Regions from separate parts of the Bradyrhizobium sp. BWC-3-1 genome, predicted to be linked through region 1. Evidence: riboswitches for the same ligand, from Rfam matches in the RefSeq annotation. Region 1 holds a riboswitch; the other holds the start of a gene.
What was found. Region 1 has a riboswitch for glycine ahead of gcvT (glycine cleavage system aminomethyltransferase GcvT). Riboswitches for the same ligand answer to the same signal wherever they lie in the genome.
Positions count from the first base shown of each region.

Region 2: linked by a shared signal. The riboswitch ahead of RX329_RS36395 (FAD-dependent oxidoreductase) and the one ahead of gcvT (glycine cleavage system aminomethyltransferase GcvT) in region 1 are both predicted to bind glycine.

Region 1 is NZ_CP136625.1:3,279,761-3,294,314, reverse strand. It holds gene RX329_RS15730 (alpha/beta fold hydrolase) at 1-226, opposite strand, end outside; gene mddA (methanethiol S-methyltransferase) at 375-1,178, shown strand; gene RX329_RS15720 (helix-turn-helix transcriptional regulator) at 1,175-1,876, shown strand; gene RX329_RS15715 (NADPH:quinone oxidoreductase family protein) at 1,873-2,850, shown strand; gene RX329_RS15710 (hypothetical protein) at 2,879-3,628, shown strand; gene RX329_RS15705 (tetratricopeptide repeat protein) at 3,728-4,741, opposite strand; gene RX329_RS15700 (tetratricopeptide repeat protein) at 4,680-5,411, opposite strand; gene RX329_RS15695 (TrmJ/YjtD family RNA methyltransferase) at 5,511-6,710, opposite strand; gene RX329_RS15690 (NADP-dependent isocitrate dehydrogenase) at 7,070-8,284, shown strand; gene RX329_RS15685 (DUF3455 domain-containing protein) at 8,383-8,877, shown strand; gene RX329_RS15680 (cyclic nucleotide-gated ion channel) at 8,882-10,108, opposite strand; gene alaS (alanine--tRNA ligase) at 10,113-12,806, opposite strand; glycine riboswitch at 13,027-13,116, shown strand; gene gcvT (glycine cleavage system aminomethyltransferase GcvT) at 13,260-14,408, shown strand; gene gcvH (glycine cleavage system protein GcvH) at 14,420-14,554, shown strand, end outside.
Region 2 is NZ_CP136625.1:7,557,917-7,572,470, forward strand. It holds gene RX329_RS36330 (hypothetical protein) at 1-252, shown strand, start outside; partial or broken gene RX329_RS36335 (response regulator transcription factor) at 799-993, opposite strand; partial or broken gene RX329_RS42140 (isocitrate lyase/phosphoenolpyruvate mutase family protein) at 1,578-2,412, shown strand; partial or broken gene RX329_RS36360 (IS5 family transposase) at 3,120-3,880, opposite strand; gene RX329_RS36370 (UTRA domain-containing protein) at 3,929-4,447, opposite strand; gene RX329_RS36375 (succinylglutamate desuccinylase/aspartoacylase family protein) at 5,128-6,129, opposite strand; gene RX329_RS36380 (hypothetical protein) at 6,185-6,550, opposite strand; gene RX329_RS36385 (hypothetical protein) at 6,629-7,435, opposite strand; gene RX329_RS36390 (trans-sulfuration enzyme family protein) at 8,249-9,424, shown strand; glycine riboswitch at 9,478-9,577, shown strand; gene RX329_RS36395 (FAD-dependent oxidoreductase) at 9,712-9,825, shown strand; gene RX329_RS36405 (ParB N-terminal domain-containing protein) at 11,237-11,686, shown strand; gene RX329_RS36410 (ABC transporter permease) at 11,896-12,279, shown strand; gene tnpA (IS66-like element accessory protein TnpA) at 12,360-12,791, shown strand; gene tnpB (IS66 family insertion sequence element accessory protein TnpB) at 12,788-13,144, shown strand; gene tnpC (IS66 family transposase) at 13,267-14,554, shown strand, end outside.

The sequences.
Region 1 (14,554 bases):
CGAGCGTCAGCTCGATTCGGTGAAGCAGCCGCCGCAACCGCGCAAGGCCGGTCTCGCGGTCAGTTTCAGGCCACAGCAGCGTCGCCACGATTTCGCGGGCCACAGCGCCCTTGGCCTCCGCGAGATAGACCAGCAGCGCGAGGCCCTTGCGCAAGGCCAACTTGATCGGGCGGCCGTCGGCGTGGACCTCAGGGAACCCGAATGTCCCCAGCGAGAAAGCCGTCATGAAAGTCCTCCCTCCCCTTGCGGCGCCCCCGGGGGACGCACAGGGGACGGTCCGGCAATAGCAGTCGGGGCAGATCGAGCCTGCTCGCGGGCGAGCAATTCAGGCTCCTGAATGCGGCACGGCTGCATTAGGCACAATAGGAAAAAACATGATCTCGCGCCTCCTGATCCTGCTCTACGCCATCGTGAGCTACGTCATCTTCACGGTCTCATTTCTCTATGCGCTCGGTTTCGTCGGCAATTATGTCGTGCCCAAATCGATAGATATGTCGATCGATAAGTCGATCGATGTCGGCAGCCCGACGGACCTGAGCGTGGCCGTCGTCGTCAACCTGCTGCTGATGAGCCTGTTTGCGATCCAGCACAGCGTGATGGCGCGGCCGGCCTTCAAACGATGGTCGGCCAAATTCCTCCCCGCGGCCTGCCAGCGCAGCACCTATGTGCTGCTTTCCAGCCTGATCCTGCTGTTGCTGTTCTGGCAGTGGCGTCCGATCCCGACGCCGGTCTGGCAAACGAGCGGAATAGCGGCCTGGTTGCTGATCGGCGTGCATTGGCTCGGCTGGCTGATCGCGTTCGCCTCCACCCACATGATCGATCATTTCGATCTGTTCGGCCTCCGCCAGGCCTTCGTCGCGTTCCGCGGGAGCGAGATACCAGGTCAATCGTTCAGAACACCGCTGCTCTACAAGATCGTGCGGCACCCAATCATGCTGGGTTTCCTGCTCGCGTTCTGGGCTACGCCCGAGATGACCGCCGGCCATCTGCTGTTCGCGCTCGCGAACACGGCCTACATCCTGATCGCCCTGCAGTTCGAGGAGCGCGATCTGATCGCCGAGTTCGGCATGACCTATCAGCAATATCGCCACCGCGTTCCGATGCTGGTGCCGCGTCTCTTCACGCGCCGCCCGGCGGACGAGCGCCAGCCCCCTCGCTCCGCTGGTGCACCCCGATGAGCGCAGTGCCATGCCGCGCATTTGCGGTCGAGCGGGGGCCCGTTCAGGTGGCAGCAAACGCCGCCGTGTTCGCTGATACCCTCGATGGGCTCGACGCCAGCCTATTTCTCGTCGACACAGACGGACGTCTGATTCACGCCAATACCGCCGGGCAGGCCATGCTCGATGCGAGCGACGTCCTCCTCGAGCTCCGTGGGGTTCTGATGGCCTGCGATAGCACGGTCAGCCAGACGTTGCGGCAAGTCTTCGCGGCAGCGGGACGCGGCGACCAGGCGCATGGCATCAACGGACTCGCGATCTCGATGATCGGGCTGGACGGAGAACGCCACGTCGCCCATGTCCTGTCGCTCACATCGGGCATGCGCCGCAATGCGTCTGCCGCCTGCAGCGCGGTTGCCGCACTGTTCGTCCGCAAGGCGGCGCTGACAATATTGCCTCGTTCGGAAGCTCTCCGTAACGCGTTCAAACTGACGCCAGCCGAACTGCGTGTGATGCTCGCGATCGTCGAACTCGGCGGCGTTCCCGAAGTGGCGGCGGCACTCGGCGTCGCCAATACGACGATCAAGACGCATGTCCGGCGCCTGTTTGAAAAGACCGGTGCAGCGCGACAGGCAGATTTCGTCAAGCTTGTCGCGGGATATGCGACGCCGTTACGCAAACCTGCCGAATGCAGACAATCCGTTGGAGCGACACGATGAGAGCAATTCTATGCAGCTCATTCACCGGACCCGGCGATTTGCGCCTTAGTGAAATCGACGAGCCGAAGCCGTCCGGCGACGAGATTCTGATCGCCGTCCATGCGGCCTCGGTCAGTTTCATGGACCAATTGGTGGTCTCGGGTCTCTATCAGATGCGGCCGCCGACGCCCTTCGTGCCCGGCACGGAAGCATCCGGTGTCGTCGTCGCGGTCGGCGACAAAGTCACGGGATTCGCGCCTGGCGACCGCGTGGCGTGCAGCGCCTGGACCGGCGGCTACGCCGAACGGATGATAGCGAAGGAATCGAAAACCGTGCGACTGCCGGATGGCGTCGCATTCGAAGCCGCGGCGACGGTGCTGCACAATTACGGCACGGCCTATTATGCGCTGGTCGAGCGGGCCCGGGCGCAGCGCGACGAAACGCTGTTCGTCACCGGTGCGGCCGGCGGAGTTGGCCTTGCCGCGGTCGACCTTGGCCGCCACCTGGGCCTGCGCGTCGTCGCCGGTATCGGCTCCGATGACAAGGCGAACCTGGTGCGCGCCTACGGTGCCAGCGAGGTCATCAACTATCGCACAGAGAATCTGCGCGACCGGATCAAGGCGATCACCGGTGGCGAAGGGATCGACATCGGCTTCGACAATGTCGGCGGCGCGATATTCGAGCAGTTGGCCCGGTCGATGAAATGGGGCGGACGGCTGATGCCGATCGGCTTCACCAGCGGCGAAATTCCACAGCTCCCGATGAACCTTCCGCTGCTGAAGAACTATTCCATCCTCGGCGTCTTCGTCGGCGCCTGGGCGGAGAAATTCTCAGCTGATGCCGCGCGTATGAACGCCACGCTGATGCAATTGCTGGCCGAGGGAAAAATCCGTCCGCACATCGATCGCGTCCTTCGTTTGGAGGAGGCCGGAGAAGCCATGCGCGCCGTGGCCAACCGAACGGTTCAGGGGCGAATTGTCCTCAAGATCAGGTAAGGTGAGCCGGAAAGAGAGAACAAAACCGATGACACAGATCATCATCGACAAACGCTTTTGCGGTCCTCCGAACTCCGGCAACGGCGGCTATGTCTGCGGCCGGCTCGCCCGCCATATTCCCGGCGCCGCGGAGATAACGCTGCGCGCGCCGCCGCCGCTGGACACTCCGCTCGATGCGGTCGCAACCGACGACGGCACATGGGAGCTTCGCGACGGCAACAAGATCGTCGCGACCGGGCAGCCGGCAAGCGTGGAGCTTTCGCGACTGGAGACAGCCAGCTTCGAGGACGCCTGCGCCGCCGAATTGCTGACGCCGGTCAAGCCGCACGAGCATCCATTGCCGACATGTTTCGTGTGCGGTCCGGCAAGGGCGAAAGGCGACGGCTTGCGCATTTTTGCCGGCTCGCTCCGTGGTCACAACGCCGTTCTCGCGGCGAGCTGGACGCCGGATCAGAATCTCGCCGCCGACGACGGCCTCGTCGCGCCGGAATTCCTCTGGTCGGCGCTCGACTGCCCCACCGGTTTTGCCTGCAATTGCGATCCACAGAACGGCGGCTTCGACAAGGCACCGCTGCTGCTGGGGCGAATGTCAGCACGGATCGAAGCCCGCCCGCGCCCGGGAGAACGCTGCATCATCACGGCCTGGCCCATCGGCCGCGACGGCCGCAAACGCGCGGCCGAAGCTGCGCTTCACGATGAAGCCGGGAGATTGCTGGCGGTGGCGCGAGCGACATGGATTGCGGTCCAGCGCGAAGTGCAGCTCGGACGTCCTTCGTAAGGTGGCCGAAGGCGCGCAGCGCCATGCCCAGCACTTCCGTCTCGGTACGTGAGATGGTGGCACGCTTCGCTTTGCCCGCCTTAGGAAGCCTGATCGAGGTCAGCGGCTCGCTCGCAGCGAAAGGAGCTCAACGTCGGCCGCCTGCTTCTCGATGAAGGTCTTCGGGCAATCGGCCGCCGCCTGATCCAACAGCCTAAGCGCCTCTTCCTTGGAGCCGCCCTGCAGTGCGCGCTCGGCAATATAGAAATTCGCCTCGCAGAACTGCCACTTTCTCTTCATCGGGTCGGCGTCGTCCGCCGCGCTGAGCACTTGCTCCGGCGTCATCTTGCCGAGAAAGAGATTGACGATCGGCGCGGGCCATTTCGTCGCGTCCAGCTGCTTCGCAGCCTCGCTCAGCCGGCTCTGTTGGTCGCTGCGCTTTGCAACGATTTCGCCCCATAAAACCGGATAGGCATCCTTTGGATTGAGCTGGATTGACTGATCGAGGTCAGCCAACGATTTTGCAAAAGAAGCGCTCTGCCAATAGACCCTTGCACGATGAAAGTAGGCGCGCGCATCCCTGGCATCGAGTCGTACAAGTTGATCGTAGTCCGCAAGCGAGCGGTCGAAGTCTCCTTTGGCCCTGTACGCGTTGCCGCGAGACGATATTGCATCCTTGTCCTTGGGATTGAGGCGAATCGCCTCATCGTAATCTGCGATAGCGCGGTCAAGATTGCCTTTCGCGTAGTAGGCTACCCCGCGAGCGCGGAGCACAGGGCCGTCCCCTGAAGCGAGTGCAATTGATTCACCCGCGACGGACGTGGAAATGGGGTCACCGTCCTGACCTTGAATCCGCGTCTGCCGACCACCCGAGATCCCTTGATCCTGATGTAGCAGCCGGATCACCTGGTCGTAATCGGCGATGGCGCGATCATAGTCGCCCTTTTGAGCATAGACGACACCGCGGCAGCCGTAGGCAGTCCGGCTTTGTGGATTCAGCTCGATGACCCGGTCGTAGTCGGCGATAGCGCGGTCGAGTTCGCCCAGCTGAGAGAAGGACTCGGCTCGGAAGTTAGTAGAAATTCTCCTTCGTTGGCCTGATCGGCGTGGTTTGATCGAGTTCGGCCAATGCACGTTCTCTATTGCCTTTGGCGAAGTAAACCCGACCCCGGCACAGTTGGCCGCCGCCGGTTTGGGGGCTGATCTCGACCGCTCGATCACAGTCGGCCATGGCCCGATCCGGATCCCCTTTGCGAATGTAAGCAAGGCCTCGCTCGACATACGCTATGACATTGTCCGGATGGATCAGGAGAGCCTGATCATAGTCGGCGATGGCGCGGACGAAGTCTCGTCTCGCCGAATAGACGTGAGCACGTCCGATATATGCGTAGGTACTCTTCGGATCGAGCTCGATTGCCTTGGCGTAATCTGACAGCGCGGCCTCGGGCTGTCGCTTTTGAATAAACGCAGACGCCCTCGCGATACGGGCGTTCAGATTGCCCGGATCGCGCTCGATGATCTGATTGTAGTCCGCGATCGCAAAGTCGATCTCGCCCTTCTGGCGGTAGAACATGGCGCGGCGGAAATGCGCCATGATCACAGCTGGCTGCATACCGGTCGCTGCCTCGATCATGGCGGTGCAGCCCGCAATGCGGTCATCGACACTGAAATTGCCGGCCGCGTTGCACTTGGCGCTCAAGGCCATTTCCGCACGAGCGCCCGATATTTCGAGCAAGGTCGCCAATGCCAACGCGCTTACGCCTGCTGCCGCACAAACGAGCGCGCGGCCTGTCATTCCGAACATGCAGTCCCCAACTCAATTCCCGGGGACGACATTAGCAACCGGTCATGCTCTTGCACAGCCCTCGGTTGCGGCGCTCGCAAACCGGCGGCGTGCCCAAAGTTATGTTGTTTCCGCCATCAGCCCCTGCAACCGTACTAGCTCCGCCTCGAGATCCCGCTCCACGTCCGCAGCCCGCATCTCGATCACGCGATAATCGCGCGCCTCGAGCCACGCCCGCCGCGACGCGCGATCCGCGACGATCGTCTCATTCTCGCCCGTGTTCACCAGTTCGATCGCGATCCGGTGCGGGAACGAGACGAAGTCCGGGATATGCCGCCCCACAGGAGTCTGGCGCTTGAACTGGCCTGCGAAGCGGCGGTCGCGTGTGAGGGCCTGCCAAAGCAGCCGCTCGGCATCGGTTGGGTTGCGGCGGAGCAGACGGGCGAGGCCGCGCACGGTGGAGCCGCTGTCGGGGACGCCGCCGCCCTGACCGTGCTCGGCCAAAAGCGCACGCAGCCGCGTTGCCTGCTCGCCGTCGAGCACGCCGCCTTTGGCCGGGCCCTTGCGCCCTTCCGCGATCGCCATCACCACCCCATGGAGGGTGTGCATGTCCTGTTTGGTCGGCTCCATCCGGGTGAAGATGTTGCGCAGGTTCACCAGCATGGTGTCGCGCTTCTCGGCCGGGCGCAGAAATTCGACCCGGTCGAGTTCGCGGATCAAATTGTCGAAGAAGGCCTGCATCTGGTGCTGCGAGGCGCGCTCAGAGCGCTCCGGCATGGCATGCGGCAGCTCGCCGGAGGTCGCCCGCTTGAACCATTCGTAGCCGACCAGCAGCACCGCTTGGGCGAGGTTGAGCGAGGCAAAGCCCGGATTGACCGGGAAGGTAATGATGCGGTTGGCGAGCCCGACCTCCTCATTGGTCAGGCCCCAGCGCTCCCGGCCGAACAGGATACCGGCCTTGCCGCCGGCCGCGACGTGCCCGGAAATCTCGCTAGCTGCGGCTTCCGGCCCCACCACCGGCTTGGCCTGGTCATGGGGGCGCGCGGTGGTGGCGAACAGCAGGTCCAGGTCGGCGACGGCCTCACCGACCGTGTCGAACAATTCGACCCTATCCAGAATATGGTCGGCGCCGGCGGCGGCGCGCTGGGCGGAGACGTTCGGCCAGCCGTCGCGAGGGTTGACGATGCGCAAGGCGCCAAGCGCAAAATTGCCCATGGCGCGCGCGGCCATGCCGATGTTTTCGCCCAGTTGCGGCTCGACCAGGATCACGATGGGACCGTCGAGGGAAAGGCCCGCTTTGCTCTTGTCAGTCCCGGACATCTCGCTTCGCTTTCACACTGGTTCTCAAGGTCTTGGGCAGGCGCTCTTCATGAACTGATTCAAGGCCGGTCCCGACCTGGTCTTGACTTCGGTCTTGGGCCGGCTGCCCGTTCGCCTGTCGTTTGCCTGTCCTGACAAAATTCTCAAGGGAAATAACGGGTTGGATTCGACTTTTGAATCTCGCCTGAAACCTCAGCCCGGTCCCCGCGGCAGGGCTGCTCCCGCCCCCCATCTGCGGAGGCTGGATGAGCTAAAAGTGCATAATCCCTTGGCTTTCGCCGGCCGCGTCCCGGTGCTAAGAGGCGGCGGATATTCCCGTGGCGCGCCACAAGCGCCGTTCCCAAGAGGCTTCCCCGATCATGGCAAAAATCAAGGTGTCCAACCCCGTCGTCGAACTCGATGGCGACGAGATGACCCGGATCATCTGGCAGTACATCAAGGACAAGCTGATCAACCCGTTCCTGGATGTCGAGCTGCAATATTTCGACCTGGGAATGGAGTACCGCGACCACACCAACGATCAGGTCACGATCGACGCCGCCGAGGCGATCAAGAAGGTCGGCGTGGGCGTCAAGTGCGCCACCATCACCCCGGACGAAGCGCGGGTGAAGGAGTTCAATCTCAAGCAGATGTGGAAGTCGCCGAACGGCACCATCCGCAACATCCTCGGCGGCGTGATCTTCCGCGAGCCGATCATCTGCAAGAACGTGCCGCGCCTGGTTCCTGGCTGGACCAAGCCGATCATCATCGGCCGCCACGCCTATGGCGACCAGTATCGCGCCACCGACATCAAGTTCCCGGGCAAGGGTACGCTGACGATGAAGTTCGTCGGCGAGGACGGCACCGTCATCGAGAAGGAAGTGTTCAAGACCCCGGGCGCCGGCGTCGCGATGCAGATGTACAACCTCGACGATTCCATCATCGACTTCGCCCGCGCATCGTTGAATTACGGCCTGCTGCGTAACTACCCGGTCTATCTCTCGACCAAGAACACGATCATGAAGGTCTATGACGGTCGGTTCAAGGACATCTTCCAGGACATCTACGAGCGCGAGTTCAAGAAGGAATTCGACGCCAAGGGCCTGACCTACGAGCACCGCCTGATCGACGACATGGTCGCCTCCGCGCTGAAATGGTCCGGCGGTTATGTCTGGGCCTGCAAGAACTACGACGGCGACGTGCAGTCCGACACGGTGGCGCAGGGCTACGGCTCGCTCGGCCTGATGACCTCGGTTCTCCTCACCCCCGACGGCAAGACGGTGGAAGCCGAAGCCGCCCACGGCACGGTGACCCGCCACTATCGCGAGCACCAGAAGGGCAAGGAGACCTCGACCAACTCGATCGCGTCGATCTTCGCCTGGACCCGCGGCCTGTCGCACCGCGCCAAGCTCGACAACAATGCCGAGCTCGCCAAGTTCGCCAACACCCTGGAGAAGGTCTGCGTCGACACCGTCGAGGAAGGCTACATGACCAAGGACCTCGCGCTCCTGGTTGGCGCCGACCAGCGCTGGCTCTCGACAACCGGCTTCCTCGACAAGGTCGCCGAGAACCTCGGCAAGGCGCTGGCGGCGTAAGCCGTCCGCATTTCGCCCGACTGGGACGGACATCATCACGGGCCGCGTCGCAAACGCGGCCCGTTCGCTTATTTGGACCTTTGGGCGGAGATGCGACCATGTCGATCAAGCTTGCCGTCCCCTGCCTGTTGCTGCTCGCTGGACCGGCTGTGGCCGCCGACCCGCTTCCCGACGCCATCGCCGCGCCCGGCGAGAGCATCGTGCTCAGCGTCCACGCCGAGGGCGCGCAGGTCTATGAGTGCGAAGCCGGCAGCGACGGGAAGCTCGCCTGGGCTTTTCGCGAACCCATCGCGACGCTGCTGTCCGAGGGCAAGACGATCGGCCGTCACTATGCCGGACCGAACTGGGAGCATGCCGACGGCAGCGCCGTAGCCGCCAAGGCCGCCGGCAATGCGCCGGGTACCACCGCCGCCGACATTCCCTGGCTGAAGCTGGAAGTGACCGCCCACCGCGGCAGCGGCGTCCTCACGCCCGTTACCACGGTTCAGCGTATCAACACCCATGGCGGCAAGCTCGACGGCGCGTGCGACAAGGCCGGCGACTTCAAGAGCGCGCCCTATTCAGCCGACTACGTCTTCCTGAAGAAGGGCTGAGCGCTTAGCGGTCGGTGCCGTCGCGCTCCGCCTGCGCCAGCTCCGCCACCGCAAGGTCACCGCTGCCCTCCAGTCGCGCCTTTGCGGTCTTGTGGACGTGCGCGGCCAGCGTCGGCATGCGTTCGATCAGGGCGTGAAAGTCCTGGGCGTCGAGCACCAGCAGCCGGGTCTTGCGTGTCGCCGTCACCGTGCCGCTGCGTTTTGTCTTATGCAGCAGCGCGATCTCGCCGAAGAACGTGCCATCCGCGAGCCGCACCTGCTGGTTCGGCAGCGCGATCTCGACCTCGCCGGCGGTGATGAAATACATCGACGAAGCCGCATCGCCCCGCCGCACCAGGATCTCGCCCTGCTCGATCGTGCGCGCCCGCAGCAGCCGCATGATGTCGGCGATCTCGGATGCGCTGAGATGCGAGAACAGCGGCACCCGCGCCAGCATACCCCAGGTGACCACGAAGTCGCGCCGCTTCACCTCTTCCGCAAACGCCGTCGAGATGATCGCGACCGGCAGCGCGATCATGGCAAAGCCGCTGATGATGGTGAAGACGGAGATGAACTTTCCGAGCGCCGTCACCGGCACGACGTCGCCGTAACCGACGGTGCCAAGCGTCACGATCGCCCACCACATCGCCTGCGGAATGGTTCCGAGCTTGTCCGGCTGCACGTCGCGCTCGATGGCATAGAGCAGCGAGGCAAACGTCAGAACCGCGCCGATCAGGATGACGATGCAGCCGATCAGCGCCCGCCGCTCCGCGTGCACGGCCGCGAGCAGCGACCGCATCGCCGGCGAGTAGCGCACCAGCTTGAAGAACGGCAGCACGCCGAGCGCTGCCAGCGTCGCATGCCGGCCCGTGGCTAGCACGATCGCGGCCGGCAGAAACGCGAGCAGATCGATGATGCCGAGTGCGGAGAAGACATAGCTGAGCCGGTCGGACAGCGCGGACGCTGCGCGCTGGGTATGGCCCGCCACGGTCCACAGCCGCGCCGCATATTCCAGCGCGAACACGATCACGGACAGGATGGTGATCGCCGAAAACAGCGCGCCGAATTGCGCGTCCAGCTCCGGCACCGAGGCAAGGATCATCGCGGCGACATCGAGCACGATGACGCCGATGATCAGCTGGATGAAGCGCGACCCGACCGAGTAGGCCAGCGGATCATGCTCCAGCAATTCGTAGAGGCGATCCCTCAGATTGGGATCGCGAAGCCCAATTCCTCGCGGAACGGGGCGCACCTGCCTACGCGCCGGCCGATTTTTGTTCAGCCATGGCTTTTTCGATCGCCGTGAGCGCCGCGGCCGCATTGGCGCCATCAGGGCCGCCGGCCTGCGCCATGTCGGGCCGCCCGCCGCCGCCCTTGCCGCCGAGCGCTTCGGAGGCGACCTTCACCAGATTGACTGCATTGAAACGCGAAGTGAGGTCCGCGGTGACGCCGACCACGACGCCGGCCTTGCCATCCTCGGTGACGCCGACGATAGCGACGACGCCGGAGCCGATCTGCTTCTTGCCGTCGTCGGCAAGGCTCTTGAGATCCTTCATCTCGATGCCCTCGACCGCGCGCGCCATCAGCTTGACGTCGCCGACTTCGCGCACACCTGAGGCCGCGCCGTTGCTCGAAGCTGCACCGCCGCCCATCGCCAGCTTCTTGCGGGCGTCGGAGAGTTCGCGCTCGAGCTTCTTGCGCTCCTCCATCAGAGCGGCAATGCGCGCCGGGACGTCGTCGATCGAGGTGCGCAGCTCGTGGGCCGCGGTCTTCGCCAGCGCCATGGTGTCGTTGGCGTGTTTTCGCGCGTAGTTGCCGGTTAAAGCCTCGATGCGGCGCACGCCGGAGGCGACCGCGCTCTCGCCCGTCAGCGTGATCAGCCCGATGTCGCCGGTCCGCCTGACATGCGTGCCGCCGCAAAGTTCGACCGACCAGCCGAGTGCGTTGGCGCCGCGCTCGCGCGCGGTCCGGCCCATCGAGACGACGCGAACCTCGTCGCCATATTTCTCGCCGAACAGGGCGCGTGCGCCGGCCTCACGGGCCTCGTCCACGCCCATGACGCGGGTCGAGACTTCGTCATTCTCCAGCACCACCTCGTTGGCGATGTCCTCGACGCGCGCGAGCTCTTCCGCCGTGATCGGCTTCGGATGCACGAAGTCGAAACGCAGCCGATCCGGCGCGACCATCGAGCCGCGCTGGGCGATGTGGTCGCCGAGCACCTGGCGCAGCGCCTCGTGGATGAGATGGGTCGCCGAATGATGCGCGCGGATCGAAAAACGCCTGCCGTGATCCACTTCGAGCTGCAGCGCGGTGCCGAGCTTCAGCTCGCCGCTCTCCAATGTGCCGACGTGAACGAAGAAATCACCGAGCTTCTTCTGGGTGTCGGTGACGCGGAACTTGATGCCGCCCTCGCCGGTCAATACGCCGGTGTCGCCGACCTGGCCGCCGGACTCCGCGTAGAACGGCGTCTGGTTCAGCACGATCGCGCCCGTCTCGCCGGCCTTGAGGCTCGTGGCTTCCTTGCCGTCCTTGACCAGCGCAGTCACCACGCCTTCAGCGCTCTCGGTCTCGTAGCCCAGGAATTCGGTTGCGCCCAGCTTCTCACGCAGCGGGAACCAGATCGCCTCGGAAGCCGCTTCGCCCGACCCCTTCCAGGACTCGCGCGCCTTGGCCTTCTGACGCTCCATCGCGTCGGTGAAGGAAGCCTGGTCGACGCTGATGCCGCGCGACTTCAGCGCGTCCTGCGTCAAATCGAGCGGGAAGCCGTAAGTGTCGTACAGCGTGAAGGCGACGTCGCCGTCGAACATGTCGCCCTTCTTCAAGGACGCGCTCTTCTCGTCGAGAATGGCGAGGCCGCGCGTCAGCGTCTTGCGGAAGCGGGTTTCTTCCAGCCGCAGCGTTTCCTCGATCAAATTTTCCGCGCGCATCAGATCCGGATAGGCCTGGCCCATCTCGCGCACCAGCGCCCAGACCAGGCGATGCATCAGCGGTTCTTGCGCACCGAGCAGCTGCGCATGGCGCATCGCGCGGCGCATGATCCGGCGCAGCACATAGCCGCGGCCCTCGTTCGAGGGCAGCACGCCGTCGGCGACGAGGAAGGCCGACGAACGCAGATGGTCGGCGATGACGCGGAACGAGGCCACGGTCTTCTCGTCCGGTCCGCTTCCCAGAGCCGACGCGGTCGCGTCGATCAAATGACGGAACAGGTCGGTCTCGAACACGCTGTCGACGCCCTGCATGATGCAGGCCATGCGCTCCAGCCCCATGCCGGTGTCGATCGAGGGACGGGGCAGCGCCACGCGCTCCTCCTTCGTCACCTGCTCGTACTGCATGAAGACGAGATTCCAGAATTCGAGGAAGCGATCGCCATCCTCCTCAGGCGAGCCCGGAGGCCCGCCCCAGATGTGCTCGCCGCGATCGATGAAGATCTCCGAGCACGGCCCGCACGGCCCGGTGTCGCCCATCGCCCAGAAATTGTCCGAGGTCGGGATGCGGATGATGCGGTCCTCGGAGAAGCCCGCGATCTTCTTCCACAGCCCGGCCGCCTCGTCGTCGGTGTGGTAGACCGTGACGAGCAGCTTGTCTTTCTTGAGCCCGAACTCCTTCGTGATCAGCGTCCAGGCCAGCTCGATCGCGCGCTCCTTGAAATAGTCGCCGAAGGAGAAGTTCCCGAGCATCTCGAAGAAGGTGAGATGGCGCGCGGTGTAGCCGACATTGTCGAGGTCATTGTGCTTGCCGCCGGCGCGCACGCATTTCTGCGAGGTGGTGGCGCGCTGATAGGGCCGCTTCTCGACGCCGGTGAAGACGTTCTTGAACTGCACCATGCCGGCATTGGTGAACATCAACGTCGGATCGTTGCGCGGCACCAATGGCGAGGACGACACGATCTCGTGGCCGTTCTCGGCAAAGAAATTCAGAAAGGTCGACCTGATCTCGTTGACGCCGCTCATGTTCATCCAATCGGGTGTGCTTGCACCCGCCTTCCAGCCACCCAAACCGCAAGTTTGGGCTGATATCTGCGGGCCAATGCGCTTTTAGACAAGGCCAGCTTGGCTGTCCAGAAACTGTGCAGCCAGATCAAGGCGTTGCCGCAGTCGCGTAATCCGTTGGAAAGCCGCCGATGCCGCGTTGACAGGCTTGGCCGGCCTGTGGTCTTTACCTCTGTATCGTACGGCCACGTCGGGAGAGACCGGCACTGGTAGCCGGCGCCGAAGGAGCAACCGCCCCGGAAACTCTCAGGCAAAAGGACCGCGTGGCTTTGACAGCATCTGGAAAGAGGCGCCGACGGGTTTAGGTCCGGACAGCGTCCGCCGACGGGATAATACTCTCAGGCACAGCGACAGATGGGGCTTCGACTGGTGTCCACGGGAAATCGTTCCCGGGGAACCGCCGAGGGCCCCCCGATGCTTGCGCGCGACGACAAAGACTCCCTGAAACGCACCCCCCTTTACGACCTGCATGTCTCGCTCGGCGGCAAGATGGTGCCGTTCGCGGGCTATGACATGCCCGTGCAATATCCGGCCGGAGTCCTGAAGGAACACCTTCATACCCGCAACGCAGCCGGCCTGTTCGATGTCTCCCACATGGGCCAGATCGCACTCAGGCCGAAATCCGGCAAGGTCGAGGACGCCGCCCGCGCGCTGGAACGACTGGTGCCGCAGGATATCTTGGCGATCGCGCCGGGCCGGCAGCGCTACGCCCAGTTCACCAATGCCGAGGGCGGGATTCTGGACGATCTGATGGTCGCCAATTTCGGCGATCACCTCTTCCTGGTCGTCAACGCCGCCTGCAAGGCCGAGGACGAGGCGCATCTGCGCGCGAATCTCTCGGACGACTGCATGATCGATTCGCTTGCCGACCGCGCGCTGATCGCGCTGCAGGGGCCGAAGGCGGAATCGGCGCTGACGAAATTGTGTGCAGAAGCACCCGCCATGAAATTCATGGATTCCGGCCCGCACAGGGTTGCCGGCCTCGACTGCTTCGTCTCGCGCTCAGGCTATACCGGCGAGGACGGATTTGAGATTTCGGTTCCTGCCGGCGATGCCGAACGGCTCGCCAAGGCCCTGCTGGACAATCCGGACGTCATGCCGATCGGGCTCGGCGCCCGTGACAGCCTGCGGCTCGAGGCCGGGCTTTGTCTTTACGGCCACGACATCGACACCGCGACCACGCCGGTCGAGGCCGCACTGGAATGGTCGGTGCAGAAGAGCCGCCGCACCGGCGGCGCGCGTGCGGGGGGCTTCCCCGGCGCGGCAAAGATTCTCGCCCATTTCGACCATGGCGCATCCCGCCGCCGCGTCGGCCTGCGCACCGAGGGCCGCGCGCCGGTGCGCGAAGGCGCGCTGCTGTTTGCGGATGCGACCTCCGCCGAGCCGATCGGAAAGGTCACCTCGGGCGGTTTCGGCCCGAGCCTGAATGCGCCGGTCGCGATGGGCTATGTGCCCACCGCATCGAGCGCGATCGACACAAAACTCTTCGCCGAGGTGCGCGGCCAGCGCCTGGCCGTGCAAATCGCCGCCATGCCCTTCGTGAAAAACACCTACAAACGCTGAGGACCGAGAAAATGACCACGACGCTGTACACCTCCGACCACGAATGGCTCGCGATCGACGGCGATGTCGCCACCGTCGGCATCACCGACTACGCGCAATCGCAGCTCGGCGACGTCGTGTTCGTCGAATTGCCCAAGCTCGGCCGC
Region 2 (14,554 bases), 4.3 Mb from region 1:
ATTGTTTTTGTCGGCAAAAATCGCGCTGGTAACTGGATTACCCGCGAAAAACGGGGCGCGTTTGGCGGGCTTTTTATCAACCGCGCCGAAGCTCTGAAATACGCTCTCTTCAAGAACGGACGCCAACCAGAGAACATCATCGAAGTGGCGCGTGAGATCGAGCTCGATATTCCCAGCCCCGTGAACTGCAGAACACGAAGGATTGACCGCCCTTCTGCATCCGCTGACCCGTCGGAGCCGGGCACTCGCTAATCGATGTTATTGAGTGTGCGCACTTCAACCTTCAATTAGGCAGCCCACAGGCTTCCCGCTGCAGGTTCGATCGTCGGCAATCATCGGCCAATCGTGCTTCCGCTCGATGAGCGCCACATCGTTATAAACCTGAACATCAGCCGTCCTGATTCGACTGCGACGACCCAATATGAGAGAAGGACGCACCATCGACTGTTCCATCTGGCACACATTTCATTACGCAAGCATAGCGCACAAGTTAAAGAACTAGTCAGTTTCATCTGCATCGGGCTATCTTGAGGTGGAATGCGTTCGCGGGCGTAGCGCCATCTCGTTCGCAGCGATACTCAGAAACACTCAGATTCGCGGCGTCCGCCGCAAACATATTCAGCTTATGATTTGAGCCGCTAGATCATCGCAATCTTCGCATTGGTGGTCCGCGAAAAGGTAGTTCATTAAGCTAGCTGCGGGCGCGTAATTCGCTGCGCATTTCGCCGGAGCAACCCACAGTCGCCCCTTACATTTCGACAGATCTGCGTCAGCGGGAACGGAAGCGCGGCCGTTACTTTAAATAAGACGCAGACGCCGTGCCTTGACGACGCACTGCGTACGGCTGGTCGTTTCCAGCTTTCGCATTGCATTTTTGACATGAAAGTTGACGGTGTTCTCGCTTACTTTCAGGATGACTCCGATGGCCCAGGATGACTTCCCCTCCTCGACCCATAGCAAGCACTGTTTTTCCCGTTCCGACAGCGCAACCTCTTGCACATCCGCCATGAGTTTCTCCTGAAGCCGAGAGGACGTGGATCGAGATCAGCAAATGCCATACCAGTCAGTGGCACCGCAAACTCTCGCGGCAGGACAAGATCTTGGGAGATTGCCGGTTCACTTCTCCGGAGACTGCAATCCAACTGCAGCCCTATGGACGGGATTGCGACATATGTCGAAAACGCAACTGCAGTATTTGAGACAACCGTAGCAGGTCGATATTTGCTGAACATCTGCGTGAGCTAGACATCACCCTTTGGTCAAGCGTTCTTCCCGCAAAGGGTGAATGCTCTGTGAAGGCCGTAGCACCCGGCTCGCGAGCCGAGATCCTTCATTTGCACTAAAGCTTTCCTTCCAACGTGTCGGCTCCGATCCACCCACCACAACAGCCCCGCTGTTCGGCGCCACCCTATGGCGATAATGCAAGCTTTCACGTCCAATCAACTACCAACGCTGGTCATTGATCGGCATCACAACAAAACGGTATGAGCAGTGGGGCTTGCGCCAACCGAAGCTCGGCCTCCAGGACTTCTTATGAAGTACCAACCACAATCCGCCCGGCCCAACGCAGGTCATCAATGCACTCGGCCGTCGCCTGTCGAAATGCTTCGTGCCAGGTCTGCTCGAATGGCGAGCTCTCGTTTCTGATGGAAGCGCATGACGGCCTGGCCGCCACAATCGCTCAGCGGTCAGGATCTGGTTTGTCGATTGCTAGCTCGCTCGGCTATCGCGATGCCAATGAAGCTTCATGGACCCAGCTCGTCGAGAGCGTCGAACGAATAGTGGATTCGACCGAGCTACCTGTGGCTCGTTGACGGCGACGGGGGGTTCGGTAATTTCAACACTGAGCGCCTCTTGGCACGCAAACTCCGTCAGGGTGGCTCGCTCGAGGACAGCTGCTTTCCAAGATGAACTCGCTCATTGGAGAGCGGCATACGCTGGCTAATGTCGACGAATTCTCCGGTCGTCTGCGGGCTGTGAAGGATACGGTCGCTGAAAACCTTGTTCTCGTGGTTAGGATCGAAGCGCTGATCGCCGGCCATGGATTGAACGAAGCCGTCTTGCGTGCTCATGCCGATGCCGACGCAATCTTGATTCATTCGCGAAAGAGTACCGCGGACGAGATGCTTCGTTTGTCAGCGAGTGGCGGAACCGGCTACCTGTTGTGATTGTTCCGACGACATACTATTGAACGCCTCGACCTCTCGTGAGGCGGGAATCTCCACGGTCGTCTGGGCCAATCACTCATTGCGAGCTGCGGCAGCTGCAATGCGGCGCGTCTGCGACAGTATCGCAGCGCAGGAGGGCATTGCGGGCATTGAATCCCATATCGCACCGCTCAGCGCATTGTTCGAGCTTCTGGGGTATGACGAATTCGCCGCGGCCGAAAAACAATATCTGCAGCCCAGTTAGTCCATGTCAGCAGGCTCTTCAAAACCGGCCGATGCGCCCCTAAGCCTCTCGTCGGTGTCGCTCCAGTATCAGCCAGCAAGGCCCGCGACCTACCATCCGGGGACAGCTCCGGAACATCGGTAAACATCTGCCCCTGACGCTGAAGGAAGCTCACACGGCGGCTGATTCAGGTGTATGCGTTCCTCGCCATTCACACCTACCCCTCAAATTTCTGGGATGGTCGGACAAGACTCGGCACTTAGCACTGAACAGAGGCGGTCAGGATGCTTGCGAGGCGAACGCGGGATGAAGAAGGCGAATGAAATGCCTCTGAAAGCTCCCAAGCATGCTCTCATTCTCGCCGCTGCCAGTTGGCTCTCGACTGCGACCGCTTACGGATTTAAACTCGAAACCGCTAGCCCAAATCCATGGCACTGCCATCCTGCACAACGCGCTACATAACGGGATCTATCAAGATCGCCCTGCTGGCGGTTATCTCCCCCGCGCCAGCGAACCGCGGCCTGTCACTACCGTCATGTGGCGCGGGCCGTCACGCCTCACCGATATCGCGCCGGGCGCCATTGTTGGAGGAGAATTTGTGAGTAATTGAAAGCTTCACCGGATGGGTACCTTGTGGAAGAATTGACGCGCATGAGCTGTGTGGTTGGATGTGCTGCCGCAGCTCACGCATCGCGTTTTGCCATTGTGCGCGAGCTTAGGGTTCAGACTCAATTGATCCAATAAGCGACGAGAGCGGCGAGGTGGACGGCGGCCAAGAAGTTTCTGGCAAGTTTGTCGTAGCGAGTAGCAACACGCCTGAAATCCTTGAGCCGGCAGAAACAGCGCTCGATAACATTGCGCCCTTTATAGAGGCGCTTGCTGAAGCTGTGGAGGGTTACCCGGTTGGATTTGTTTGGAATGACGGGTTTCGCGCCGCGATTGACGATTTCGGCGCGAAAGCCGTCGCCATCGTAGCCTTTGTCCCCAATGAGGGAAGACATGGGCGGCGCGAGCTTCAAAAGGGCCGGCCCTGCGGCAATGTCTGCGGCTTGTCCCGGAGTGAGATGAAATGCGCAAGGTTTGCAATCAGGGTCGCTCAGCGCGTGGATTTTCGTGGTCCGCCCACCGCGCGAGCGGCCGATCGCCTGTTCACACTCCCCCCTTTTCCGCCGCTCGCCGAGCGATGCGCTTTGATCGAGGTGGAGTCGATCGACAAAGCCACTCGGTCCTTGCCGCAGCGGGCGAGCGCTTCAAAGATCGCCTGCCAATGTCCGCGCTTAGCCCAGTGATTGAACCGATTGTAGATCGTCGTGTAAGGGCCATAGTCGGACGGGCAATCGCGCCAGCGTGCGCCGCACTGGAGCATGTGAATGATACCGCTGATAATGCGTCGATCGTCTTCGCGCGCCGGGCCGGTCTGGTTCGTTGGCAGATGCGGCTCTATCTGAGCCCACTGCTTGTCGTTGAGCCAGAACAGTCCTTTGCGCATCGAAGTCCCCCGTGCCGAATCAACTTGGCACGAGGGAATCAGAACTCGCTAATTAGGTACAGACCCTAACAAAGTACAAATTTTCATCGAGTGCTTGGGCGTGCTAGGAACGAGGCCGTGAAGCATTGACGCGCGGTCGCGCTGCGCGCGAGGCGCGTCCACGCGCTGGAAAATTGACAGAACAGGAAAGACGCTCGAATGGCGCCTGGAGAAGACCATAGACCGATCATCTGCAGTATCCGTACTGAACTTGTAACACCGTCGAAGAATGGGATATCCAGTTGGAACTCCGAATAGTTCTTCGAACTGACCGGTGGCGGGAGCGGCATCAATGATAAGATCAGTATTTGTCACAAGAATGCTGTGACGGCGCAGCGCTTGAGCGACAAATTGCTCAGCAAACTCGTCTACGATCTCGCCGTCCACATCTGTAGACAGATAGGTCGAGTCATACAAGAACGGCATATCGTCGATAAATATCGTCTTGCGGACGCACAGCATCGCTTCCCTCGGCGGGCGGAAGGTAAGCATAACCGGGTCTGAAATTCTCTCTGAAAGCAATTTCATTGTCGTCCCTCAAAGGAGGGAGCCGTAAATCTAGCGTGCGCAGAATTCTGGCCTGCTTCTTGACGTTGTGCCCTTCTCCGCAACAGAGATGGGTCACGCCAGCAGCTTGGAGGTCGCGAAGCGCCCGTTTAATCGTGATGAGCTGACTCCGAATTCCTCTCCAAGCATAGCAGTGGACGGAATTGGAGCATCCGGCTGATAAGTCTCATTGGAGATGCGCTTCAGAATCTCCTTGCCTACCGTGATGTGAAGCGATGAGCTGGGACGGAGACGAGAAGGTGCTGTCGACATTTCGTTCCGATCTCCCTCTGGCCGAACGTATTCGCATTCCGATTGCGGCTAGTGGAACTGTCCCTAGCAATCTCGATCGTCAGCGAGGTGCCTTGATTGCGAACACGTAGCCCAGGGCGATGGCGTACCTTATGCTTGGCATTTTCTGTCAACGTGCTGCATTGAATTGCGTTACGGCAGCTGGAATTGGGCCTTAGTAGCAATCTCCAGGATACAAAGACGAAATCTTGCTTGGCTTTGAGATGTATGAAATGATGGTCACCGCTTTCCGTTTTTGGTCCCAGCCTGACTTCGGAACCGGCCTTGAACTCTGGCGGATCATGCTCCGTTGACGCGCATGATAGGGAGTTCGCTGGAGGACAGCGTGGCATGGCCACCGAGCGCGAGTATCAAGCGACATCCTCCATCAACGACATTAGACCAAAAAGCGCATCACCCGTGTGAGCCAAAGTCGGAAAGCGTCGGTAAGCAACGACACCAGAGGCAGGAAACTTCAGTTCGGCCGGTTCGGCAGCAACATCACCTAATGGATAGACCCGTCCCGCCGGCTGGTTCGCCTTGACTTCATCGGCCGGTTTGGCAAATGGCTCGAACAGGCCGTCGCAAGGCGCGTAGATGGAGTTGTGCGGGCTTTGATATTTGAGAATCACGGACGAGCTGGGCTCGATGCGGTCCATAGCCGGAAGAATTTCATAATCGTGCAGAACCCGTCTCAGGCCACGCTCAGCGATCCGCAGCCCACGTTGTGAGAGAGTGGCCCCGAAACCCAGCTCAGTCGTCAGAGCAGGAATTCCGTGTTGCTCAGCAGCGGCGTAGAGAGTTGACCCGGCACCTGCACCCGCGCCATGGGTAATCGCCCCAAATGGTGCGTCAAAGCTTTTCAGAAGCCGCAAAATCGCGGCAGCCTCAGCGTCGTTCCGGCCGGAGCGGGCGAGCGCGACCGGCAAATAGTCCAGCGACCGGCCTCCGGAGTGAAGATCAAGGACCACATCCGCCAGAGGAAAAAGTTCTGACGTCACATAGTGGGCGATCATTGCGGTTGGCCCACCATTTGCGTGGCCCGGAAACTCACGATTGAGGTTACCGCCGTCGAGTGGAGAATTCCGGCGACCAGCGCTAACGGCAGGCCAATTCAGAGCAGGAAGGATAATGATTCGACCGCGCAGATTTGCGCTTGAAGACAACTCCCGTGCGAGATTGCGTAGCGCGATTTGGCCCTCGTACTCGTCGCCGTGCGTTCCTGCTGTCAATAGAGCGGTTGGTCCGCTACCGCCGTTGAAACAGAGTATGGGAACAGGTATCCAGCCGTAGGCGGATATGTCGGACGAATATGGGACGCGGGCATAGTCCGCCTGCATTCCAGTTGCCGAAAAATCGATCTTGCTCCACACGCGGCTTTTCATTGTTAACCCTGTTCAGTAAGCGATCTGGCTGTCATCGCTCGGCTCACGCAACGAACTTTTTCTTCGCTTGCAGGTCGACGCCTAGGGCGGGACCATGCGCGCTTGATATAGATTTTACAGATCGACTGGGCAATCGCTCGGGCGCGATCTCGCTCAGAAATTCAGGACGACTTTCGGTAGCTCGAAAGACTTCTTCGGTCTGATACACGCCGCCCGTCATCTCAAGCTTGCGTTCAAGATGCAGGACCATGTCTTCCAGAATGATCTCGTTCGAGCCGGCCATCAATGATGGCAGTTCCGTTAACGCGTTACCTGAGCCGTGGCCAACACGACGCGCCGCCGTCAGGCGAGACTGGTTGCGCTCCGACCAGAGTTCCTCAAAGGGACGATAGACCATGGCGCCGGTCATCCCAGGCCTTACCTTCTCTGCTAATCGAATTGTCACGCCTCTCACGAACCCGTCAGGTCTTCCTGCTCTGGCGTTGCCTTACTGATCTTTCGCGACCCGATCCAGATCACTGATCTGATCAGCACGGCGTGCGCCTACCCAGATGAAGTTGCCGGGGGCCAATGGAACGTTGTAGTTCGGTTGTTCGTAACTCTTTCCTGCGCGATCAAAGCGAACTGGAAGCCGGTCGACGCTATCGGCCCCCAGCGCGATCATTCGCTGCTTGAGCAATTGGCCGAACTCATATTCATCCATGTCGAGGCGCAGATCGGCCAAACCAGCAAAAAAGCTTGCCGTTGCTATGCGACGGGCCTGACGTTTGGTGGCCAGCTCGTGCTGACTTTTGACGAGCCGCTGCTGCCAGATGAGGTCGGCCTGGTGCGATAGCCTACACTTGCGCTGCGCCGCCCTCAAGTAATCGATCAGTGCGATCGATCCGCGCCCAAACATGTCGGGTCCATAGTCAAATCGAACAGCAGCACCGGCCGAGAGATCATTCAGAAACTCGCCTGCGGCGGATACTGCGACTTCGGTGTAGCCATGATGATACATGGGCTGAACATGGCGGTTCGGCCATGCTTGCGCATTGCGCTCTTCCGAGCTGCTAATGATTATTGCAATCCTGGCGCGATCACGTCGCGCAATCGCTAACAGCGGCCTGGTATCCAGAGTCCAGAATAGCGTTCTGAACCCGGAGTAATAATCACAATTCTGCCATGAGGTCAGAATCACGGCATCGACATTTGCATCTGCTATGTTGGCGCACAGGCGGGCAATGACCTCCGCTTCACCCAGGCAGGTGGAGGCAATGCCATGTTGTTCTCCATCGCTTAATTTCATTTGCATGAGGTCGACTTCGCAGGCGACTGGCCGGTATGAGGGCGGTTCTGCCAAGGTTTGAAGCTGCGGCAGCTAACATCATACGCGATATACTGCTATGTCAGCCGGCTTCCTCAGAGCCGACATACCAGATATACTCGCCCGAAGTGGCGCAGCGAATCTGCCCGACGCAAGCGCCTACCAATCGTTCTAGCGCTGCAGAAGATTCTAAAAAGGGACCCAATGGTTGCAACCAAGGACGCAGATGCGCCCCGGCGGAGGTCAAAAGCATCATATGAAGGCGATGGAGGCATTGGCACAAAAGCGCACATAGGCATGATCGTGATGGATAACGCTCAGACTCTGTCACATGAAGCGCGTGGCATGCTTACCTTACCTGGCGTGGCGCTGTATCGAATCTCGACACCGGGAAATGGTGCAACTTCGCTTCGGTTGATCTATTGAAGGATGCGTTCTCTGGACTTGACGAAGCGCTGGCTCACATCAACGCAACGCGTCCGTCCTTTGAGTTTCGACCTGAGGACAAATAACTCCGCGACTTGATCGAGATCAATGCCTCGCTCAGAAAAATCGTGAAGGCTTTGTCGCAAGAACGATGCTTTGTCGCAAGAACGATCATGAGCTACGACTTCCCTGAGCGTGATGCAACGCCTGCTACAGCGAAATAGCTTTGCGGAATCGACTATTGTTAGACTACCCAAATAGCCCTCCAGACCTGCCGCTCGCGGGCAGTTCATACGATGCCGGCCGGCCCTCTTCGGGTGGTACGTATCGCGATAGGTCCGCGCAGAAAAGCAGAAGCGCTTGATATTAGGCCCCATGGACATCAGCTCGAACAACAACGAAACGCTGTGCGTCGCTCCGCCCCCCGCGTCGCTCGAAGGGTTTGCTAGTCTCTCGGTACCGCTTTATCGAGCTTCAACGATTGTTTTCCCAAACGCAGCGGCCTATCGCGCGCGTGCGACACGGTCGCCGGATGGCTATACCTATGGCCTCTCTGGAACTCCAACAACGCGGACGTTGGAGAACCAGCTGGCGGCAATTCATTCCGCAAGCCGATCTATCATCGTGCCGTCGGGGCAGTGCGCGATAACATCCGTTATGCTCGGCCTGGTGAACCATGGCGAGCACTTGTTGATCGCCGACAATGTCTATCCTCCGGTGAAGCTATTCGCGCGGACAATCCTTCAGTCCTTTGGAGTCGATACAGAGTACTTTGATCCGACTCGTCTCGCCGACCTCGACGCCAAGTTCCGACCTGGCGCAACCAAGCTAGTTTGGGTTGAGTCGCCGGGCTCAACCACGATGGAAATCTGCGATATCCCGGCCATCGCAGCGAGGTGCAGAAGATCTGGCGCGCTTCTGGGATGCGACAATACATGGGCGACTGGTTTGCTGTGTAGACCTCTAAGCCTGGGCGTGGATATCGTGGCCGAGGCGCTTACTAAATATGCAGGTGGTCACTCCGACCTACTTCTCGGTGCGATCATTCTTGATGATCTTGATCTGTATGCGCGTTTTCGGAGCACTTTGGGCGCTCTGGGGGTGGGCACATCCTCCGATGATTGCTCGCAGGCGTTACGGGGCATCCAAACGATGGCTCTTCGGATAAGGCACGCGGGCGCACTTGGCGAGCTATTCGCGCATCGCTTGGAAAAGTCAGGTCTTAAGGTCTTGCATCCATCTCTTCCTTCGTTCTCTGGGCATGCCTTATGGCAGCGTGACTTCGCGGGCTGCTCCGGTGTTTTTAGTCTTCTACTGCAGGGCGTCGATGTCGGCAAAGTTGACCGTGCTCTCGACCAGTTGAGGACGTTTGTCATCGGTGCTTCTTGGGGAGGAACGCGAAGCATTGTCGCCCCCATGACTGTCGCAGGCGAGCGGCAGGCAATGCCCTCGGAATTGCACCGAAGCTATATCCGACTGAGCCTTGGTCTGGAAAGCGCTGAAGAACTTTGGCGCGATCTTGAAAGAATGTCGGATGTTCTCTTGGGCTGATGTGCAACTGCACGTAACCCACGCTTAACGTTCGAGATATCGACGGGGCAATCTCAGGAACAGCGGGAGAGTTCGTTTCTGCTTCAAGGCTGAAACGGCGCCGACGGAGCAATCGCCCCGGAAACGCTTAGACAAAAGTACCGCTTTTCGGGGTTTAGCTCTGAAAAGCAGGACGGCAGTTCTGCGCCGATGGTGAAAGTCGTAGCCCTAGTGAGTGGGTGCGATGAAGCCCTTAGGCCAATGACAGAGGGGGGCAAATCACCCGCCGTGGGCGGGAAGTAACACCTATGACCACACCCGATACATCTTGCGTTTCCGTAATCGGCGCTGGAATTACCGGCATCACAACGGCCTATCACCTCGCCAGGCGTGGCTGCCGGGCGACAGTCTTCGGCCGCTAGCCCTTGCAGTCGAGCTTTTGGAGACGCGCATGTGAGCGATGCCTTCGACACGATGCCGGTGAAGTCGGACCGCAACGACGCGCGTAACATCGCGCAGCTGATGCGGCTAGCCTGATTACGGCCGGTGCACTGCAAGTTATCGACGCGCAGGAAGTGCGAGCCCTGCTGACGGCGCGCAAGCTGGTGCAGAGCAAGCTGCTGGACGTTGAGAACAGCCTGCGCGGAATCTTGCACGGCTTTGGTTCGCTCGGTTTCGATCTGGCCAGGATCGGACCGGAGGCTGGACCGCTATCGCAATAGCTTTATGCGGCCATGACGCCTGCGCTGCGGTGGAAACTCCCTTCACCAACGGTGGCCGGCTCTCTGCCTCGAACGCGGAGGTCTGGAACAGCTGGTCCACGGTACTGAAGGACATCAAGTTGATGTTCACGGCGGCAGCCTTGCTTCTCGTCAATCCGACACCGTCTTGGCACAAGATGTCGTGGATGGCGCAATTCGCTACGTCCATCCCGAAATACGAAGAGAACACAATCGCAACAGCACGCGAAGGGCGCGAACTCATCCCATGCGGATGGCGCAGGATGAAGAGATCACGGTCGAGTGTGAGAGAAAAGAAGAATCCTGCGCTTCCGTCACAGCAAGACCAAGTTCGACCCGGCAGCTCGGGTTTCCGCACTGCTGGCCAGGGGTGGCCTCGAGCGCCGAGCGGTGACGGCTAGGAGATTTGCGCGATCGAGCCGTCGCTCAGACCCATTCGCTCGCGGTTCTTGAGCGCCCGCCCGACCCGATCCACAACACGCTACCATCGCGCACCTGGCCAGGTTCGCTGTTCCAGATTGTGGACTTGACGCAATTGTCGCACCGACAGGCTCTCGGCAGAGGTCCGAAATTAGAACGTCAGTGGCTCGACTATGCAAAACAGTAACAGGCACGAACCAAGATGGCTCGAGCTTGCGTTTCTCGAAGGAGCGATACAGAGCGTTCTATGAAATCATCGCCATCCGATACGATGCTGGTCAGGCGTGTCGATGTTAGAATAAAGACAATCGATGCGTAAGATTTCCGACAACCTGTGCCGGGCCGAACGCGCCAGTCTTTGTTCGTACTCACGTGCATCCCCGGCGCGCTAAAATGCATTACCAAAAGTCGCAAAGCGCTGCTTATTGACCCGGATGTTCGCCTCCACAGTGCGGCCGAACTACGATAATATGAGTTTCGAAGACGCAAATTGCGGGACAGTAATTTTCAGGCCTCCGATCACATATAAGGCGCAGCGCCTTGCGATCAGTGCCCTCAAAATTGCTTACCTTGGCACGATACCTGCTCATATTCTCGTCAGAGCTCTTTCGCAGATCGCTTGTGTTTATCCAAGCGCCCCGTGGCGGAGCGAAGATGGGATGCGATTACTTAAATGAATGACGCTGGATCGAACTACTCCATAATTAAACTGCAAGTCACGCGGCTGAGGCCCACCGAAGAAATTGACATTGAACGAGCTAGGCTGCTGGCAAAGGCAATGAAGGAAGAGGGCAGGTGGACGGAGCCGATCTTAGTTGAACGCAGCCATTCTGTGATCATGGACGGTCACCATCGCTGCTTCTGTGCGATCGGACTCTGTTTGGCCGTCGTTCCATGCGTCCTGCTTTCCTACGACGACCCCAATTTGGAAGTAACCTATTGGGCCGATGGGGCACCTGTTGATGCGGCGCGTATTATCAAAGCCGGCCTTTCAGGTGATCTGATGAAATACAAGACAACACGACACCGGCTACATGTCCCACTGCCATCTTGCTCGGTGAACCTCGATGAGTTGAGACGACAATCACTGAAACAGCTGGTGGCTCAAAACGGATTGAAATGATTGGCCCTTTGTTGCTTGAGAATTTAGTGGAGCTACATCGCCCATCGAGCGAAGTTCGCGCTGGCTGATCGGCAAATAGCTGCTTGTTGGATAGTTTACTGTAAGGTGGCCGCGCTGCCGCAATGCTAGTGCCCCAAACCAGAAGGCCGCAATATAGGGTCACGGGCGTTGCGGTAGGAATAGCTGCCGCGGTCCTTCCGTCGAGCCTCATGGGCCGTGTGTGCACGATCGGAACCGGCGTGGGACTGTGCTTTCCCAGCTTCTGCCTGGGCATCGTGCTGATGCTGGTGTTGTTAATTCACCTCAATTGGTTCCCCTCCGGCGGTGCGGAGAGCTGGCGCAGCCTGGTTCTGCCGGCAGTCACCATGGCGCCCGCAAGCTCCGCCGTGCTCGCCCGCGACACCCGTGTCGCCGTTCGCGAAGCGCTGGACAGCCGGTATGTGTCGGCTGCGTTTGCGCGCGGCATTCCGTTCTGGCGGATGTTGATCCACCACGTATTGCCCAATGCGGCGGCTCCGATCCTGACGGTTCTTGGCCTCTTCATCGGCGGAACGGTAACCGCCTTACCGTGGTCGAGACGCTCTTCTCAGTAAGCGTCGTTCCGCTCCCACCTTCTCGCGGCACATGGGATAGGCGAGTTTCACGATCTCTTTGAAGGGATCGGCTTGTGTCTATGCTTGACCATACGCTTAGATCGGACGTGACGGCGCGCCGGCTGGAAGTGATCACGGAGACGGGACGCCGTCGTTGGTTCTCCAAGGACGACAAGGCCCGGATTGTCGAGGAGACGCTGGTCTCGGGCGCCGTCGTTTCTGAGATTGCCCGGCGACACGGGCTGACCCCACAACAAGTGTTCACCTGGCGCCGGCAAGCACGCCGGTTGCCGACGCCGATGGCTGACGATCCACCGTTTGTACCGGCGGTGGTAGACGCCTTGGTACCGGCCGTGGCTGTTGGCCATGAGCGCAAGACAGCGCGACGCAAGGCCAAGCCGGATATCGGGGGCATCGAGATCGAAGCCGAGGGCGTCACTATCCGGGTCGGCCGAGGCGCGGATGTGGCGATGATTGCGGCCATCGTCCATGCGCTGAAGGCAAGCCGGTGATCGGCCCGTCCGGAACTGTCCGGGTGATGGTGGCAACCAAGCCGGTCGACTTCCGCAAGGGAATGGAGGGGCTTGCCATATTGGTACGCGAGCACATGCAGGCTGACCCGTTCTCGGGTGCTGTTTATGTGTTCCGTGCCAAGCGCGCCGACCGGATCAAGCTGATCTTCTGGGATGGTACGGGTTTGTGCCTGTTCGCCAAGCGGCTCGAAGACGGCGTCTTCCGCTGGCCGAAGATCGAGGATGGCGTGATGCGTTTGTCGGCGGCGGAATTGTCGGCGCTGCTCGAAGGGCTCGATTGGCGGCGTGTCCACGCGGCACGGGAGACGGTCGTGCCGACGCAAGTCGGATAATTGTGAGCCGTGCTGCGGCGAAGTGAATCAGGGGCATCGAGCACGTCGTCAAGCGGGCGCGAATATGCTCTGATTTACCTGTGAGCGATAACCTTCCTGATGATCCCGAGACGCTCAAGGCGATGCTGCTGGCAGCGCTTCACGAGAGCGAGCGGCTGCGTCAGATTATCAAGGAGCTGCAACGCCACCGCTTTGGCCGGAAGGCAGAGTCGCTTCCCGAGGAGCAGATGCTGCTGGGCCTCGATGACGTCCAACAGGTCGCAGCCTTTGCCGAGGCTGGTCGGGACGAGACAGCCCCGGAAGGCCGGGCGGAGCGCGCACGCAAGCGCCGCGTCAATCGCGGAGCACTGCCGGCCCACCTGCCGCGGATCGAGGTCGTCGTCGACCTCGACGACAAGACCTGCCCCTGCTGCCAGGGCGAACTGCATCGGATCGGTGAAGACAGGAGCGAGCGGCTGGACATGGTGCCGGCGCAGTTCCGCGTTGTCGTCACCCGGCGTCCTAAATACGCCTGCCGAGCCTGCGAAGATGGCGTCACGCAGGCCGAGGCTCCGGCCCGGCTGATCGAGGGCGGCCTGCCAACGGAGGCAACCGTCGCCCAGGTTCTGGTGTCCAAATATGCCGATCATCTGCCGCTCTACCGGCAGGCCCAGATCTATGCCCGCCAAGGCATCGCTCTCGATCGATCGACGCTGGCGGACTGGGTTGGGCATGCCGCCTTCCATCTGCGCCCGCTGCATGAGCGCCTTCTCGCTCTGCTTCGCGCGAGATCCAAGCTGTTCGCCGACGAGACCACGGTGCCGGTGCTCGATCCGGGTCGAGGGCGCACCAAGACCGGCCAGCTCTGGGCCTATGCAGCCGACGACAGGCCCTGGGGCGGCCTCGATCCGCCCGGCATTGCCTATGTCTATGCACCCGACCGCAAAGCCGAGCGGCTGTTCAGCCATCTCGCCGGCTTCAAGGGCGTCCTGCAGGTCGATGGCTACAACGCCTATCCAAAGCTTGCCGAACGCGGCGGAGTCGAGCTCGCCTTCTGCTGGGTGCACATGCGGCGCAACTTCTACGAACTCGCGACAGCCGGCCCCGCTCCAATCGCAAGCGAGGCGCTCAACCACATCGCCGCATTCTATGCGATCGAGAAGGAGATTCGCGGCCGCAGCGCGGAGGAGCGTCGCCTCGTGCGGCAGCAGAAGAGCCGACCACTGGCCGATGCCTTTGAGGTATGGCTGCGCGCCAAGCTGGCTCTCATCAGCCAGAAGATCAAGCTCGCCGAGGCCATCCGCTATGCTCTCTCGCGCTGGCAAGGACTGACGCGCTTCATTGACGATGGCCGGATCGAACTCGATAACAACACCATCGAGCGATCAATCCGCGGTATCAAACTTTGCCGCAAGAATGCACTATTTGCAG